2 regions of the Ureibacillus endophyticus genome follow, and region 2 is predicted to be linked to the other one. Evidence: riboswitches for the same ligand, from Rfam matches in the RefSeq annotation. Region 2 holds a riboswitch; the other holds the start of a gene.

Region 1 (8,057 bases), 1.8 Mb from region 2:
TTGCGCTTTAGCAAACGCTCGTCCACCACATAGCTAGGTGACGGCGCTTGATTCCAATCAATTGTCTTCATTTACTTTGCCTCTTTTTCTAGTTCAAGGTCAACAAGTTCAGGATTTAAGCTTTCTTGCCATGGAAGACCCCATTTATTTAATGCTTCCATGAATGGATCTGGATCGAATTCTTCTACATTCCATACACCTGGTTTTTGCCACTCGCCGTTCATAACAAGCATTGCACCAATCATTGCTGGTACACCTGTTGTATATGAAATTGCTTGTGAACCAACTTCGCGGTAACACTCTTCATGGTCACATACGTTATAAACATAGTAAGTTTTTTCTTTACCATCTTTAATTCCACGGAAAATACATCCGATATTTGTTTTACCTTTTGTGCGTGGTCCAAGTGATGCTGGATCTGGTAAAACAGCTTTTAAGAATTGAAGTGGTTGAATCATTTGGCCTTCAAATTCGATTGGTTCAATTGATGTCATGCCAACGTTTTCAAGTACACGTAAATGAGTTAAGTACTTTTCAGAGAATGTCATCCAGAAGCGAATTTGTTTAATACCTTTAATGTTTTTCGCTAAAGATTCTAATTCTTCATGATATAGAAGATACATATCTTTAGGTCCGATTTCTGGGAAGTTGTATACTTCTTTGAATTCTAGTGGTTCAGTTTCAACCCACTCGCCTTCTTTCCAGTAACGACCATTTGCAGTAATTTCGCGAATGTTGATTTCTGGGTTGAAGTTTGTAGCGAATGGATAACCGTGGTCACCAGCGTTCGCATCTAAAATATCGATGTAGTGAATTTCATCAAAATGATGTTTTAACGCGTAAGCAGAGAATACACCTGTTACACCTGGGTCAAATCCACTACCTAAAAGAGCTGTAAGACCAGCTTTTTCAAATTTTTCTTTATAAGCCCATTGCCATTTATATTCAAATTTAGCAGTTTCAGGTGGCTCGTAGTTTGCTGTATCTACATAGTGCACACCTGTCTCTAAACATGCGTCCATAATAGTTAAGTCTTGATATGGTAAAGCAACGTTAATTACCACATCTGGTTTAAAACCATTGATTAATTCAACAAGTTCTTCGACATTATCCGCATCTACTTGTGCAGTGTGAATAATTGTTTTACCGCCGTCTAATTTTTCTTTTAAAGCATCACATTTTGATTTTGTTCGACTTGCGATCATAATTTCTTCGAATACTTCCGAGTTTTGCACACATTTGTGTACGACAACGCTAGCTACTCCGCCAGCTCCAATAATCAATGCTTTACCCAATTCTTTATAACCCCCTAGAATTAGCCTGAATCAACGGGATTCCTAGTCCCCGCAGGCATTTGTATTGTAAACAATAAAACAGATTATACAGAAATATATTTCCGGTATCAATCCATTTTCGACAAAATTTTTGTTAAAAATAGAAATTATTTAAGTGTTTAATTTCTATCACAAATTATCATTATATAGAGTTCACAGAAAGATTAAAAATATTTATCATTCATGAAATATTTAAAGGACAAACCTTATTAAAATAGAGAGGAAAGAGACACAACTTTGTGGGAGATCTAATGTTGATGAAAAGACAAATGAATATACTATCACGTAGAACAATTGATGTTGCTGCTGGGTCTATTATTATGGCAGTGGGGATTTTTTTATTAGGTGCACTTCACCAGTTTCCTTTAATAGAAAACAATGTGGGGCAGTATTTGATTATTATGCTAGTTCCAATTTGGCTAGTGTTACTTGGACAATTTCTTAAGTCTTTGTTAAACAAAGAATATCGTAGCAATCTTGTTCATTCCCCTATTAAAAGTTTTGCTGCGGGTACATGGATTGCCGGGACATCGGTTACTTGCATATTAATGATAAAGCATATGCCTGGATTGTATTTCGTTGTGCCTTTCTTAATATGGATGAATGTATTAAGTTGGGGAATTTTTATTATATTTTGTACGTTTCAATTTAAAAAGATTATTAAAAAACAAGCAACTAAAGAAGTGCATGGGGTAATTTTACTTTCAACAGTTAGTACACAATCCATTGCTTTGCTTTTACTGAATTATTACCAAAATATAAATAGTTCTATTATTGTTTTTATCATTTGTATTGGTAGTGCCCTCTATCTATTTTCTCTAGGATTACTATTTATTCGGTTTAACTCGAACTATTCAATACACAAGTGGAAAAATACCGATTGCATTATACACGGTGCACTTTCCATTACAGGTTTAGCAATGACTCAATCTGGTATATTTCCAATTCAAACGTTAATGATTGTTTGGTACTTGGCGTTTAGTTTGTTTATCGTTGTGGAGACAATAGAAATTATTAGAGGTATCAAAAGAATAAAAGAGTATGGCTTAAAACAAGGGATATTAACGTATCATATAACGCAATGGGCACGAAACTTTACCTTTGGGATGCTGTATTATTTTACTTTTAATTTAGTGAATCGTTTTTCTGAAGTACACCCCCTTTCATTTCAGCAAAGTTTTATGATTTGTCTAGGATGGGTTGTATTTGCGTTATTAATAATTGAACTATTACTATTGATAAATAGTTTTAGGATCCAAAAATAAAAACAGAGATCATCTTATTATAGAAGATCTCTGTTATTTTTTATTTATTTTTCAACGTCAACTTCGCTACAATTTCTACCCTTGCTGTTTGTGGGAACATATCAACAGGTTGAATATATTCCACTTTGTAGATTTTTGTGAGTTCTTGTAAATCCTTGGCGAAAGTTGAAGGGTTACAAGAAGTATATACAAATCGTTTTGGTTGAATTTTCATTACGGTTTTAATAAAACTTGGTGCTAAGCCAGTACGTGGTGGGTCTACAGTAATCACATCAGGAATAAAGCCTTCTTTTCGCCATTTTGCAAGCCATTCTTCGGCAGTTCCTGTATAGTAGCGAGCATGTTTAAATCCATGGTTTCTTGCATTTTTCTTTGCATCATCTACACTTTCAGGTACAACATCCATGCCTCGAACTTCTTTCGCATGAGGGGCTAGCCATAATCCAATTGTACCAACACCACAATAAGCATCTACAACTTTTTCTTTTCCAGTTAAGTTAGCAGCTTTTTTAATTTCGTCATATAAATGAACCGTTTGCTCAGGATTTAGTTGGAAGAAAGCGCGGGAAGATAAATCAAATGCAAGTTCCCCTAATTCTTCGTGGATTGTTTCTTTACCATGTAAAACGATTGTTTCATCACCAAAAATAAGGGAGGTTTTCTCTCTGTTTATATTTTGAGTAATAGAAACAATACTTGGATCAATCTTTAGCATACGTTCAATCAGTTCTTGTTTATGTGGAAGGTCTTTTCTCGTTGTGACTAAACATACTTGAGTTTCGCCTGTTTTGATTCCAGTTCGAACAACGATTGTTCTTACTAAACCGTCTAAAGTTTTTCCATCATATATTGTGATATTTAGTTTTTGTAATATTTTACGTGTAGCAACGGTAATTTTTGATGTTAACGGATGTTGAACAGCACAATCATTAATATTTAATAATTTATTTGTCCCTTCAGTAAATAATCCTGCGTAAACACGTTTACCTTCTTTGCGTACTTGGAAACTACTTTTGTTTCGATAGTGCCAAGGGTTGTCCATTCCTAACGTTGAACGAACTTCTACCGTTTCAGCTAATGGTTTTACATATTTTTCTAATGCTTGTACAACCATATCTCTTTTTTCTTTTAACTGCCCAGTGTAGGATAAATGCTGTAGCTGACATCCACCACATTCATCATAAATTGCACACAATGGTTCTTGGCGATCCTTAGAAGGTTTACGGATTTTTAAAATTTCAGCCTCAGCAAAATTGCGTTGTACTTTCGAAACTTTCACCGTTACTTCTTCACCAGGTAAGGCACCTTTTACAAAGACTACATTGCGTTTGTAAAACCCAACCCCTTCACCATTTATCCCTAATCGTTTAATCGTTAACGGAAATTTTTGTCCTACTTCCATTAAAACTTTTTCGCTCAAATCGCGTTCACGTCCTTTAATAAGTTCATTTAATCATTATAGCTGAGAGTTTATGTAAAGCAAGTGGAGATATTTTGCTTTGTATAATGATGTACATTAATATGAATAATCGAATTAAAAGAATTTTTTTGTGGTTTATTTTGAAAATTCATGATATGTTTAATTCAAATTAAATAATTTTATCCTTCGGGGTCGGGTGAAATTCCCAATCGACGGTGATGAAGAAATTCTAAGCCCGTGAGCTAATTATTAGCAGGATTTGGTGCGAATCCAAAGCCGACAGTATAGTCTGGATGGGAGAAGGATGTAAAATGCTATTAAAATAATGATTTTTAATGGTCTTATTTAGTATTGCCATTTTACATTTCTAGTTAATCCCGGACCTTTTTCGGGATTTTTTTATTTAATTTAACCAAACTAAATATATTCGTTTTATCCTTCGGGGTCGGGTGAAATTCCCAATCGACGGTGATGAAGAAATTCTAAGCCCGTGAGCTAATTATTAGCAGGATTTGGTGTGAGTCCAAAGCCGACAGTATAGTCTGGATGGGAGAAGGATGTGGCGCTTTTTGAAAAATTGATTTTCGAAAGGCTTATTTAACTATACCTAAATTAGGTTAGTTAAATGATTTCGTAATAAATTATGTCGTGTATATAGACGAAATCTGACGCATAGAACAACACTCCCAACTCCTAAGGATTCCTTTCTTTAGGGGTTTTTTAATTTATTTAAAAAGAGGTGAGTTAATGTTTACAGGAATTATTGAAGACCGAGGACGTGTCACAGCAATTCAAAAAGATGAAAAAAGTATGCAGCTAACAATTGCTACGAAAAAAATTCTTACTGATGCGAATTTAGGTGACAGTATTGCAGTGAATGGTGTTTGTCTTACAATTACTCATTTTACCGATGAGCAAATGACTGTAGATGTAATGCCTGAAACTGTTAAAGCCACAACGATTCATACGCTGAAATTAGGAGATTATGTTAACTTGGAACGAGCAATGAGTGCAGGTGGACGTTTTGGTGGTCATTTTGTTTCTGGTCATGTTGACGGAGTTGGAACGATTCGAAGTAAAAAACCTGTGTCAAATGCAGTTTACATTGAAATCGAAATTCCTAAAGAATTAGCAGAAAATTGTATTCCGAAAGGTTCCATTACCATTGATGGAACAAGTTTAACTATATTTAAGGTGAGCGAACAGAGTGTAACGGTATCACTTATTCCGCATACTTATAGTGAAACAATTTTGGGGATAAAAAGTGTAGGCGATCAGGTCAATATAGAAACAGATATGCTAGGAAAGTATGTTATGCACCATTTAAGAAAAACTGAAGATAAATCAAATATAACCTTAGACTTTTTACGTCAAAACGGTTTTTAAATTTAAGGTGGTGGTACAAATGTTAAACACAATAGAAGAAGCATTAGAGGATTTAAAAGTAGGAAAAAACATTATTGTTGTAGATGATGAAAATCGTGAAAATGAAGGCGATTTAGTGATATTAGCGGAATTTGCAACTCCTGAAAATATTAACTTTATGGCTACATATGGACGAGGTTTAATTTGTACGCCAATTACAAGACAACTTGCAGAAAAACTACAATTTAATGCAATGGTTGAAAATAACACGGACAATCACCAAACAGCATTTACTGTTAGTGTGGACCATATTGAAACAACGACAGGGATTAGTGCATATGAACGTTCCTTCACGATTTTACAAATCATTAATGAAAATGCAAAACCAGGCCACTTTAGAAGACCGGGCCATGTGTTTCCGCTCGTTGCTAAGGACAATGGGGTATTGGAAAGAAGAGGGCACACAGAGGCAGCTGTAGACTTAGCTACTTTATGTGGGTCTAGCCCTGCAGGTGTAATATGCGAAATTATGGGCGATGACGGAACAATGCTACGTTTAGAAGGTTTGGAAAAATTTGCAAAAGAACATGATTTAAAAATCATTTCAATAGAAGATTTAGTTCGCTTTCGTACAAAAAAATTGATGATGGTAAAAGGAGAATAGCAAATGGGGAAAATTTTTGAAGCACAATTAATAGGTACAGATTTAAAAATAGGTATTGCAGTAGGTCGATTCAACGAATTTATCACTTCAAAATTATTAGACGGTGCTCTTGATGGACTAAAACGTCATGGAGTAAAGGAAGAAAATATTGATATCGCTTGGGTTCCAGGTGCTTTTGAAGTACCATTTATCTCAAAACAAATGGTGAAAACGGGGAATTATGATGCAGTAATTGGCCTAGGTACAGTTATCCGTGGCTCAACTACTCACTATGATTATGTATGTAACGAAGCAGCAAAAGGAATTGCAAAAGTTTCATTAGATACAGATGTTCCAGTGATTTTTGGAATTGTGACGACTGAAAATATTGAGCAGGCTATCGAACGTGCTGGTACAAAAGCTGGAAACAAAGGATATGACTCAGCAGTTTCAGCTATTGAAATGGCGAATTTAAATAGAATGTTTAAATAAAAAAGCGAGGTGTCCAAAAATTTGGACACCTCTTCTTCTCGATAAAGATATTTTAGTAAGTATTGCTTCTGCGGTGGTCGCATCAAGATGCCACCATCCTCGGCGCACATTGGCTGTCTCAAAAGTCTTTTCAGACAGCCAATTATTCAGTTAAATTTTCCATTACTAAATCATCTAATGTTCCAAAAGTATAGCCTTCTTTTTTTGCATCTTCAATGAATTTAGGTAGAGCATCTGCATTATGTTTTGCTACGGTATGCAATAGAATGACTGCTCCAGGATGTAGTTGTGTCATTAACTCATCATAAGCATACTCCCAACCAACAGTTGAATCAGCGTGCCAGTCAACAAATGCAGTATCCCAGAAAATGTGCGTATAGCCATGCTCATTACCTACTCTGAGATCGCGTTCACTGAAAATTCCCTTTGGTGGGCGAACGTAATATGTACGTTCAATTCCAGCGACCTCTTTTAGCTTTTCATCAAACTTTTTCCATTCCTTCACAAGTTCTTCATCAGATAATTTAGACATATCGGGATGTCCGTAAGAATGGTTTCCTATTATATGTCCTTCTTTTATCATTCTTTTTACTAAATCCGATGCACTTGTTAAGTAATGTCCTGTTAAAAAGAAGGTTGCTGGCACTTTTTCTTTTTTGAGAGTATCTAAAATGCCTTCCGTATAGCCGTTTTCAAAACCATTATCGAAAGTTAAATAAATTACCTTTTTATTTGGATTTCCTCGATAAAAAGCACCGTGTTCTTTCAATATTGTTTCAAATTTTGCCCCTGCATCTGCTGGCATTCCGTCTTTTGATTTAGTAAAGCCCCAATGATAAGAGTTGGCGCTGGCGATTTCAGGTTTTATAAATGAAAATACGAGTGTAGCGACAATGACACATATGGCAAAGCCGAAAATATGACGTTTTCCCATAACTACTTATTGCCTCCTTTTGTGTTATGTTGTGCGAAATTAATTGCATTATGCGAATTTCTTTATCTAAGTCACCATAATGTGAAAATCCCATCAAAAATGAAATAATACGTGTATACTAACTGTAGAAGGAGTGTTCCTATGCCAGTTATTTCAAAAATAACCCGTCAAAAAAACAATCCAGAACGTTATAATATTTATTTAGATGAAAAATACGCATTTGCTGTGGACGAGTCTACATTAATTAAGTTTGGATTAACAAAAGGAAAAATACTCGAACCATTTGATATTGATGAAATTAATTATGAAGATGAAATTGCAAAAGCGTTTAATCGTGCTATTCAATATTTAAGTTTCCAAATGCGCAGTGAATATGAGGTAAAGAAAAAACTGTTAGATGCAGGATTTGGGGAATCCGTTGTTTTAGAAGCCATTCGTAAGCTTGAAAAAATCGGATTATTAAATGATGAAACCTATTCAAAAGCGTTACTTGAAACGAGGAAAAAAACAGCAAAAAAAGGTCCTCGCGCAATTAAACAAGATTTAATTAAAAAGGGAATTGATAAAGAAACCCAAAAGAAAGTATTAGATTCTTTTACATATG
Region 2 (8,057 bases):
AGGTTTGCGTGCATTCCTGAACCATTCACACCAAATAATGGTTTTGGCATAAATGTTGCATGTAAGCCGTGTTTACGTGCAATTGTTTTTACTACTAGTTTAAACGTTTGAATGTTATCACACGCTTCAACTGCATTTGCATATTTAAAGTCAATTTCGTGTTGTCCAGGTGCTACTTCGTGGTGAGATGCTTCAATTTCAAAGCCCATTTCTTCTAATTCTAACACGATGTCACGACGGCAATTTTCACCAAGGTCTGTTGGTGCTAAGTCGAAATAACCACCATCATCATTTAACTCTAAAGTAGGGTTCCCTTTTTCATCTAGTTTGAATAAGAAGAATTCTGGTTCTGGCCCTAAGTTAAAGCTAGTGAAGCCTAACTCTTCCATGTTAGCTAAGATGCGTTTTAAGTTTGAACGTGGGTCACCAGCAAATGGTGTGCCATCTGGGTTTGCAATGTCACAAATGAAACGTGCTACTTTACCTTTTTCATTTGTCCATGGGAAGATTACAAAAGTATCTAAATCTGGTTTTAAATACATATCTGATTCTTCGATACGTACAAATCCTTCGATTGATGATCCATCAAACATCATTTTATTGTCTAACGCTTTATCTAATTGACTTACTGGAATTTCAACGTTTTTAATTGTTCCTAAGATATCCGTGAATTGTAGACGAATATACTTAACTTCTTTTTCACTTACGATTTGTTTAATTTGCTCTTTTGTGTACTTAGCCATTACATCCACTCTCCTAATTAATTAAAATTCATCCTTAATGCGAGGTAAATCCCCATTTCTTAAAGAAACCTTTTCCAATATTTGCGCTTGTTGTATTTCCTCACGCAATATTGAACGAAGTTGTGCATCCGAAATCGATACTTTGTCAGCTGTTTTGACACCACCAGTACTTCTCATGTCAAATACCTTCTTGACCCCAGCTATGTTAATTCCTTGGTTGAGGAGGTCTCGAATTTCTAACAGTGCATCGACATCATTTAACGAAAACATCCTTCTATTACCTTCTGATTTTGCCGGTTCTATAAGTTTATGTTCCTCGTAGTAGCGAATTTGCCGCGCACTCAACTCCGTTAATTTCATTACCATGCTTATAGGGAGTAACGGCATGGCTCTTCGAAACTCTCGACTCATTAGTATCTCCTCCCTTTCATGTTTTTATATTAATATATGTTATGTCTCTTTGCAATGTGATGTTAGGAAAAATAACATATGTTTTTTCGATAATTATTATCCAGTTATTAGATACATTTGCCATCAAATGTTCAATAATTTCGATTGATTATTGTATTAAAAAAGCCGTTCAATAAGCGTAAATGCTTATCAAACGGCTCAAAATCCTTATGACACGTTTTGTACCCTTTTTAAATCTGAAAATCTTACATCGCCATTTCACAAAAAAAATCAACGGGACGACACCACCCCGTTGATTTTTAATATTGTTATAGAAGATATTGTGCTCGTTGATTTCCGATCCACACTCTCATCGTACGGAATAACACAATAACAATCACTAATAACATAATTCCTTTTACTATATTAAACGGTAAAATACCTAATACAATCGTTTCTTTCATATCGAAACTGCCCCAACCAAGGAAATAAGAGTACATTGGTAAGAAGGCAACATAATTTAATAAGCTCATTCCTACAGACATCGTGATTGTACCAACTACTAAACCAAATGTTAAACCTTTAATTGTAGGTAATTTTTTATAGATGTAATATACAGGTAAAATGAATAAGATTCCCGTTACGAAATTTGCCATATGTCCAACTGGAACTCCAGTAGGTGCTCCCGAGAAAATCCAATCCAGAATGTTTTTAAATAATTCTACTAAAGTACCAGCTAATGGACCCATTGTAATGGCTGCAATTAACGCCGGTACATCACTAAAGTCAATTTGCAGGAACACCGGGAACCATGGTAGCGGGAAATTTAAAAGCATTAAAATAAATGAAATACTACTTAACATAGCAATCGTTACGAATGAACGTAACTTAAGTTTTTGATGTTTCATCGCAATCTCTCCTCTTTGCTGATTCAACTCGCAAGAAGAAAGGACAGTCACCAAAATTCGTTTCTCAATGTAAAAATCCCTTATGTAAAATGAGCATAAGGGAGAAAATAGGCACATTGACATGAAGTGGTAAAAAATCGTACGCGAAAGAAGAGATTACCAACACGAAAATTGGCAACTCAAATAAAAGTATGTGCAACAATATATTTGCATACTTTTAGCGTACAGTTTTTTCCAATTCAAAACGAATCGAATAAAGACCGTACCTTCACCTTCTCCCATCCAGACTATACTGTCGGCTTTGGAATCGCACCAAATCCTGCTTTATAAAAAAGCTCGCGGGCTGAAGAAAACATCTGCAAAATCCTCCAAGTTAATGGTCGGAAGTTGCGTTTTCTATTACCGCCGGTCGGGAATTACACCCTGCCCCGAAGATGAATCAAATATTAAATTTGTTTTATGGTACTATTATATCTCGGAAAAGAAGTATTGTAAATAGGAGTAAAATAGTTTATTGAATTTACTGAATAATTCGATTTATTGTAGAACTAGTTCATAAGATACTTCGTTTGCAGCTATTGGCATAGGTAGTGGTTCACTAAAATTAAAACCCTGCCATCCCGTCTGTACAATGTTATTAAATTGTACTTGCATATTGAAGTTAGCCGCTGTTAATAAAATACCTTCTATCATTTGCATAGCATCTTGTTGATCGTAATTCATTAAATCTAGTTGATCAGTAAATGCAACTGTCACAATGTCACCTTCAACTGAAATTTTAAAATCAACCCCTTCGATAATGACAGATTGATAAATATCATTATCCTCCTCTTTCATTGCTGAAATGGCTTCTTCTATAGTGCTAAAAGTTAAACGAAAATTTGGTGCTAAATATTCTGATCCGTCTGCTTGTGTATGTCTGTAATAATTATATTGGTTCTTTAACTGTATTGGTTTATTTGGCATTCCAACTTCACTAAATACAAAAGGTGAACCTGTTTCATCTAACGTAATTGCTTCATCATAGTAGTAACTGAATGTATCAATAAGGGAAGCTTCATACGTAGCTGGTCCTGCTGATCCGGAATCATATGGCGGATTCTTTGGTAATGTATGAACAACTTGTTGATTTTGTTCTGATATTTTTCCAACATAGGGATGATACTCACTAAAACCAATCGCACTTTCATCAAATAGTGGTGCGTATTGATTATAAAGGTCAACACCGGTAGGCTTAATTTTGCCGAAATCCTCCATAATCCGTTCATTTGGGATTAGTACCGTTACCGGAACACTATCAGCTGCATCACTTGCTAATCCTAATTGGAAAATTGTTTTTCCTTCGATTTCATCTGGATAGACAGCTGTGCTTAGATTAACGGCATCCATCGTCATCATTGTTCGATTTTCTGCTAATTCTGTTGCAGACTCTTGTTCCATTTGGCCCGTATCTTCTGTAGATTCCATTTTCATACTCTCTTCCGATACTTCTGATGTTTGATTTAGCTCTTTCATAAATGAAGGTACTAAAATTGCAAATAAAATAAGTGCGGCGGCAGATATTGTAATCGGGATCCAATTCCGTTTTTTCTTTTTAACAATTTTTGTTTCTTCTTCGTCAAAAACTCCATCATCTATTAATCGTTGAAGCACATCATCTTTTGAACGATGATCATGAATTTTTGGTACATTTGAAAGCACTTGTTCGATTTTTTCATCGTCCCATTTTTCATGACTCATAATGATTTGCCTCCTTTTTACCAGATGTTGTTAATAAATCTCGTAGGTTCTTAATCGCTCGATGTTGGGTAGTTTTGACTTTCCCTTCAGTCCAATTTAATATCGCTGCTGTTTCTGCAATAGATAATTCTTGAAAATATCGCATGATTATAACCATCTTTTGATCCCCTGTACATTTTTCTAAAGCTTCGAGTAATTGCTGCATATCATCGTTTAATTCAATTAATGCTTCAGGCGATTTTGTCGGTGAAACAAGCTGTTCCGTTTCCCAGTTAAATGCATCAAAATTACGAGATGAACGAACTGCATTTTTTCGGAAATAATCGATGGCTACATTTTTCGCTATGGCAAAAAGCCAAGTCTTTTCGGAACTTCTTCCTTCAAATCGTTCATAGGATTTCAAAACCCGTACATATACTTCGTGGGACAAATCCTCTGCAACTCCACGATCTTTCACTAAGTATATTAAAAATTGAAAGACATCTTGATGATAGCGATCGTATAACGAATGGAAAATGGATTTCTTCAATCCATACCACCCCCGTTCTTTATATTTGTCGAGTTTGAATAAAAAAGGTTACATCATTCAAAAAAGCGTCTATTTTTATTGGAATTTGCAGACTTTCTATTAATTGTTCATTTTTTCTATTATTAACCCAATTTTGTCTAATAATCCCACACATTTATCTATTATTCCAAAACTTCTTTAATAAATCTACTATTGGTGTGTTTCTAAACCAACAAAAAAAAGCAGAGGAAAGTTTCCCCTACTTATAATGGTAAATGGAAAGTGAAGGTTGTGCCAACGCCAACTGTACTATCGACTTTAATATTTCCTTTATGTGCTTCTACTATATTTTTTGCTATAGCAAGGCCCAATCCTGTTCCGCCTTTTGAGCGAGTACGTGCTTTATCTGCTTTATAGAAACGCTCAAAGACAAAGGATAAATCTTCTTGTGGAATGCCTTCACCAGTGTCTGCCACTTGAATTTTTGCATAAGAGAATTCTTGATCCAAGGAGACTGTCACACTTCCATTTTCAGGTGTGTGTCGAATAGCATTGTCAATTAGATTTGTCAGTACTTGTTCAATTCGGTCTTCATCAAGACTGATCATAACATCCTCTGATAAAGAGCTTTTGAATTTCAGATTAACGTGTTTTTCTTTTGCAACTTGAGCAAATTTTTGAGTAATACGCTCAAGGACATGGACAGCAGAGACATCTTCTTTATAAAGCGTTGTATGTCCAGATTCCATGCGTGCTAAATCCAGTAAGTCTTTTACAAGGCGCCCCATTCGTTGGGATTCATCGTAAATGATACGAATCATTTCATTGCGTTCTTCTTCTTCTGTCACGACATCATCCAATAGTGCCTCTGAATAGCCCTGTAACATGGCAATCGGTGTTCGAAGCTCGTGAGAAACGTTTGCGATAAAGTCTGATCGCAGTTTTTCCAAACGCAATTGTTCCGTCATATCTCGTATTACAGCAATGGCTCCACGAATGGATTGTTGACTATTTTTTAATGGGCTTATCGTTATTCGGTAATAAGAACCATCCATTTCAATATCTTCTTCTAATTTGTCTTCAAAATCTAAAACATGCTCTAGCATCTCATAAATTTCAATTGGAATTGGACTATCACCTTGCGATTTTTTTCGCAGGAACCATTTTTGTAATAATCGATCCGCTGGTGGATTGCTTAATAAAATCGTACGATCACGGTTAAAGGTGATTACACTATCCGTCATCGAAGTTAAGACACTTGCTAATTGTTCTTTCTCCTGATTAATAACCTCTAAATGATGTTTTAATTGTCTCCCCATTTGATTAAATGCCATTGCGAGTTGTCCAATTTCATCATTTTGAGTTGTTGGTAACGTTGCATCAAATTTCCCTTTTGCCAATTCAAAGGCGTGTTCACGCATTTTACGTAATGGCCACGTAATACGGGAAGATAGGAAAAATGCAAAGAATGTTGTTAAAACAAACGCGATAAATGCTGAAAGAAAGACAATTTTCGTTGTTTTTTGTGAAGTTTTATGCAAAGCAGTTGGGTTTTGGTAGATAAAGATTGCCCCATGTAAAGCATCTTCACTTTTTAACGGGTAGCTAAGCACAAAATACGATTCCATCTTGTCGTCTTCAATTTGAGATGGAAGTATCATTTCTTTTATAATCGGTTTATTCGATTCGTATATTTTATTAAAATCTTTACTATTTACAATACTTTCTTGAATTTCTACTTTATTAATTCCTGTTTGAAAAGCGGAAACAACCAGATGATCTGGGGATACTAAAAGTGCATTTGTATCTTCTGGCAACATTTCTTCAATGATTTCATCTGCTAAATGTTCTAAGTTATACTTATCAACTATACTGGCAATGGTTGAGGCGGTTTGATTTAATGATTGTTCTGCCTTTTCTTTATGGTAATTTTCAAGAAACTCTAACATTAAAATTGTGAAGACGAATAATACAAATGAAACGAGAAGCAATATGGTAATCCATAGCTTCCCGACAATACTTCTCCATATTCTATTCATTGATAACCTCGAATTTATAACCTACGCCCCAAACCGTCACGATCATTTTTGCAGCATTTTCTGACACACGATTTAATTTTTCACGTAGACGTTTTACATGTGTATCAACTGTTCGTAAGTCACCAAAGAAATCATAATGCCAAACTTCTTTTAATAGTTGCTCACGGTCAAATACTTTATCTGGTGATTTCGCTAAGAAGTATAAAAGCTCATATTCCTTAGGAGTTAAGTTTACTTCTGTTCCATCTGCTGTTACACGATGAGCATCATGGTCAATCGTTAAGTGTGGAAATACAACTAAATCCTTTGATGAAGATGGACTTGACACCGGTGAGAATGCAGAAGAACGTCTTAAAATAGCCTTCACACGAAGTACAACTTCACGTGGGCTAAATGGTTTTACGATATAATCATCTGCACCTAGTTCAAAACCTTGTACACGATTTGCCTCTTCACCTTTTGCCGTTAAAAGGATAATTGGTGTTGTTTTCTTTTCACGCAATTCTGCACAAACTTGAAGCCCGTCTTTCTCAGGCATCATAATATCTAATAATATACAATGGTAATCATTTTCTAAAGCTTTCGAGAGTGCAATTTCGCCATTTTCCGCCTCTTCTACTTGATAGCCTTCGCGTTCAAGATACATTTTTAATAGGCGACGAATACGGTCTTCATCATCAACTACTAATACAGATATATTTTCAGACATAGGTTTTACCCCTCTCATTCTTTCTCTAATATTATTGTACAATTTCATGTCGAAAAATAAAAGATGATATAGTAAAACTTACATTAACGGGTAATACATATAAAGAAAGTTCTTCCCAAGATAGAGAAGAACCTTCAAAAATATTAATTATTATGCATAAGAATGTAGACCTGCAATTACTAGATTCACGACAATTAGGTTGAAGAGGATGATTGCAAAGCCGATTAACGCAAGCCAAGCACTCTTCTTCCCTTCCCATCCTTTTGAAAGACGTAAATGCAAGAACGCTGCATAGAATAACCAAGTAATAAGAGCCCATACTTCTTTCGGATCCCATCCCCAGAATCTACCCCATGCTTCTTGTGCCCAAATCATCGCAAAAACTAGTGCACCTAAACTAAATACAGGGAAACCAATTAATACAGAACGGTAACCAATTTCATCTAGTAAGTTCAAATTAACTTTACGTACTAATGGATGTAGCAAATCTAAAATTCTTCTACGTGAAATTAATCTGAATAGTAAATAAATAATTGAACCTACGATAAATGACCAGAATACAACTGTTAATTTTTTTGCATTAATAACAGGAGGCATTTCTGCAATTGGTTCCATAACATCATCTGTTAATAATACATATTCGTTCATACCAAACACAGCTGGTACGTTATAGATAATTTCATGTTGAGCACCATTTTTATCAACATAATTAAATACCGCTTCGTAACCCATGCTTCTGAAAATAACAGTTACAACAATAAAGCCAACAACAAGAACAGCAAAATATAGTACTGCCTCTAACCAAAAACGACCTTTTGTTTTTACTTTTGGATCTACTGCTTTTAATAAATAAATTAACCCCGCTACTGCACTAATCGCTAAAATAGATTGTCCAAGTGCAGCTGTAATTACGTGAATTGTTAACCAATAACTTTGTAATGATGGAACAAGAGGTGTTACATCTCTCGGGAACATCGCTGCGTATGCAATAATTAATAAAGCAATCGGTAATGCGACTAA

The links. A riboswitch is a leader RNA that binds a small molecule or an ion and turns the genes downstream of it on or off. The one in region 2 is predicted to bind FMN.
Region 1: another riboswitch for FMN. It lies ahead of ribE (riboflavin synthase); the one in region 2 lies ahead of NKR20_RS05840 (ECF transporter S component).

What each region holds. Positions count from the first base shown of each region.
Region 1 is NZ_JAMYWW010000001.1:2,987,640-2,995,696, reverse strand. Features, by position in the region: gene nspC (carboxynorspermidine decarboxylase) at 1-71, opposite strand, end outside; gene NKR20_RS14900 (saccharopine dehydrogenase family protein) at 72-1,295, opposite strand; gene NKR20_RS14895 (TDT family transporter) at 1,589-2,599, shown strand; gene rlmD (23S rRNA (uracil(1939)-C(5))-methyltransferase RlmD) at 2,640-4,001, opposite strand; FMN riboswitch at 4,198-4,328, shown strand; FMN riboswitch at 4,451-4,581, shown strand; gene ribE (riboflavin synthase) at 4,767-5,405, shown strand; partial or broken gene ribB (3,4-dihydroxy-2-butanone-4-phosphate synthase) at 5,425-6,045, shown strand; gene ribH (6,7-dimethyl-8-ribityllumazine synthase) at 6,052-6,519, shown strand; gene pdaA (delta-lactam-biosynthetic de-N-acetylase) at 6,662-7,453, opposite strand; gene recX (recombination regulator RecX) at 7,595-8,057, shown strand, end outside.
Region 2 is NZ_JAMYWW010000001.1:1,191,755-1,199,811, reverse strand. Features, by position in the region: gene glnA (type I glutamate--ammonia ligase) at 1-743, opposite strand, end outside; gene NKR20_RS05845 (MerR family transcriptional regulator) at 765-1,154, opposite strand; gene NKR20_RS05840 (ECF transporter S component) at 1,463-2,041, opposite strand; FMN riboswitch at 2,308-2,481, opposite strand; gene NKR20_RS05835 (hypothetical protein) at 2,579-3,781, opposite strand; gene NKR20_RS05830 (RNA polymerase sigma factor SigX) at 3,771-4,310, opposite strand; gene NKR20_RS05825 (ATP-binding protein) at 4,553-6,328, opposite strand; gene NKR20_RS05820 (response regulator transcription factor) at 6,321-7,037, opposite strand; gene ccsB (c-type cytochrome biogenesis protein CcsB) at 7,188-8,057, opposite strand, start outside.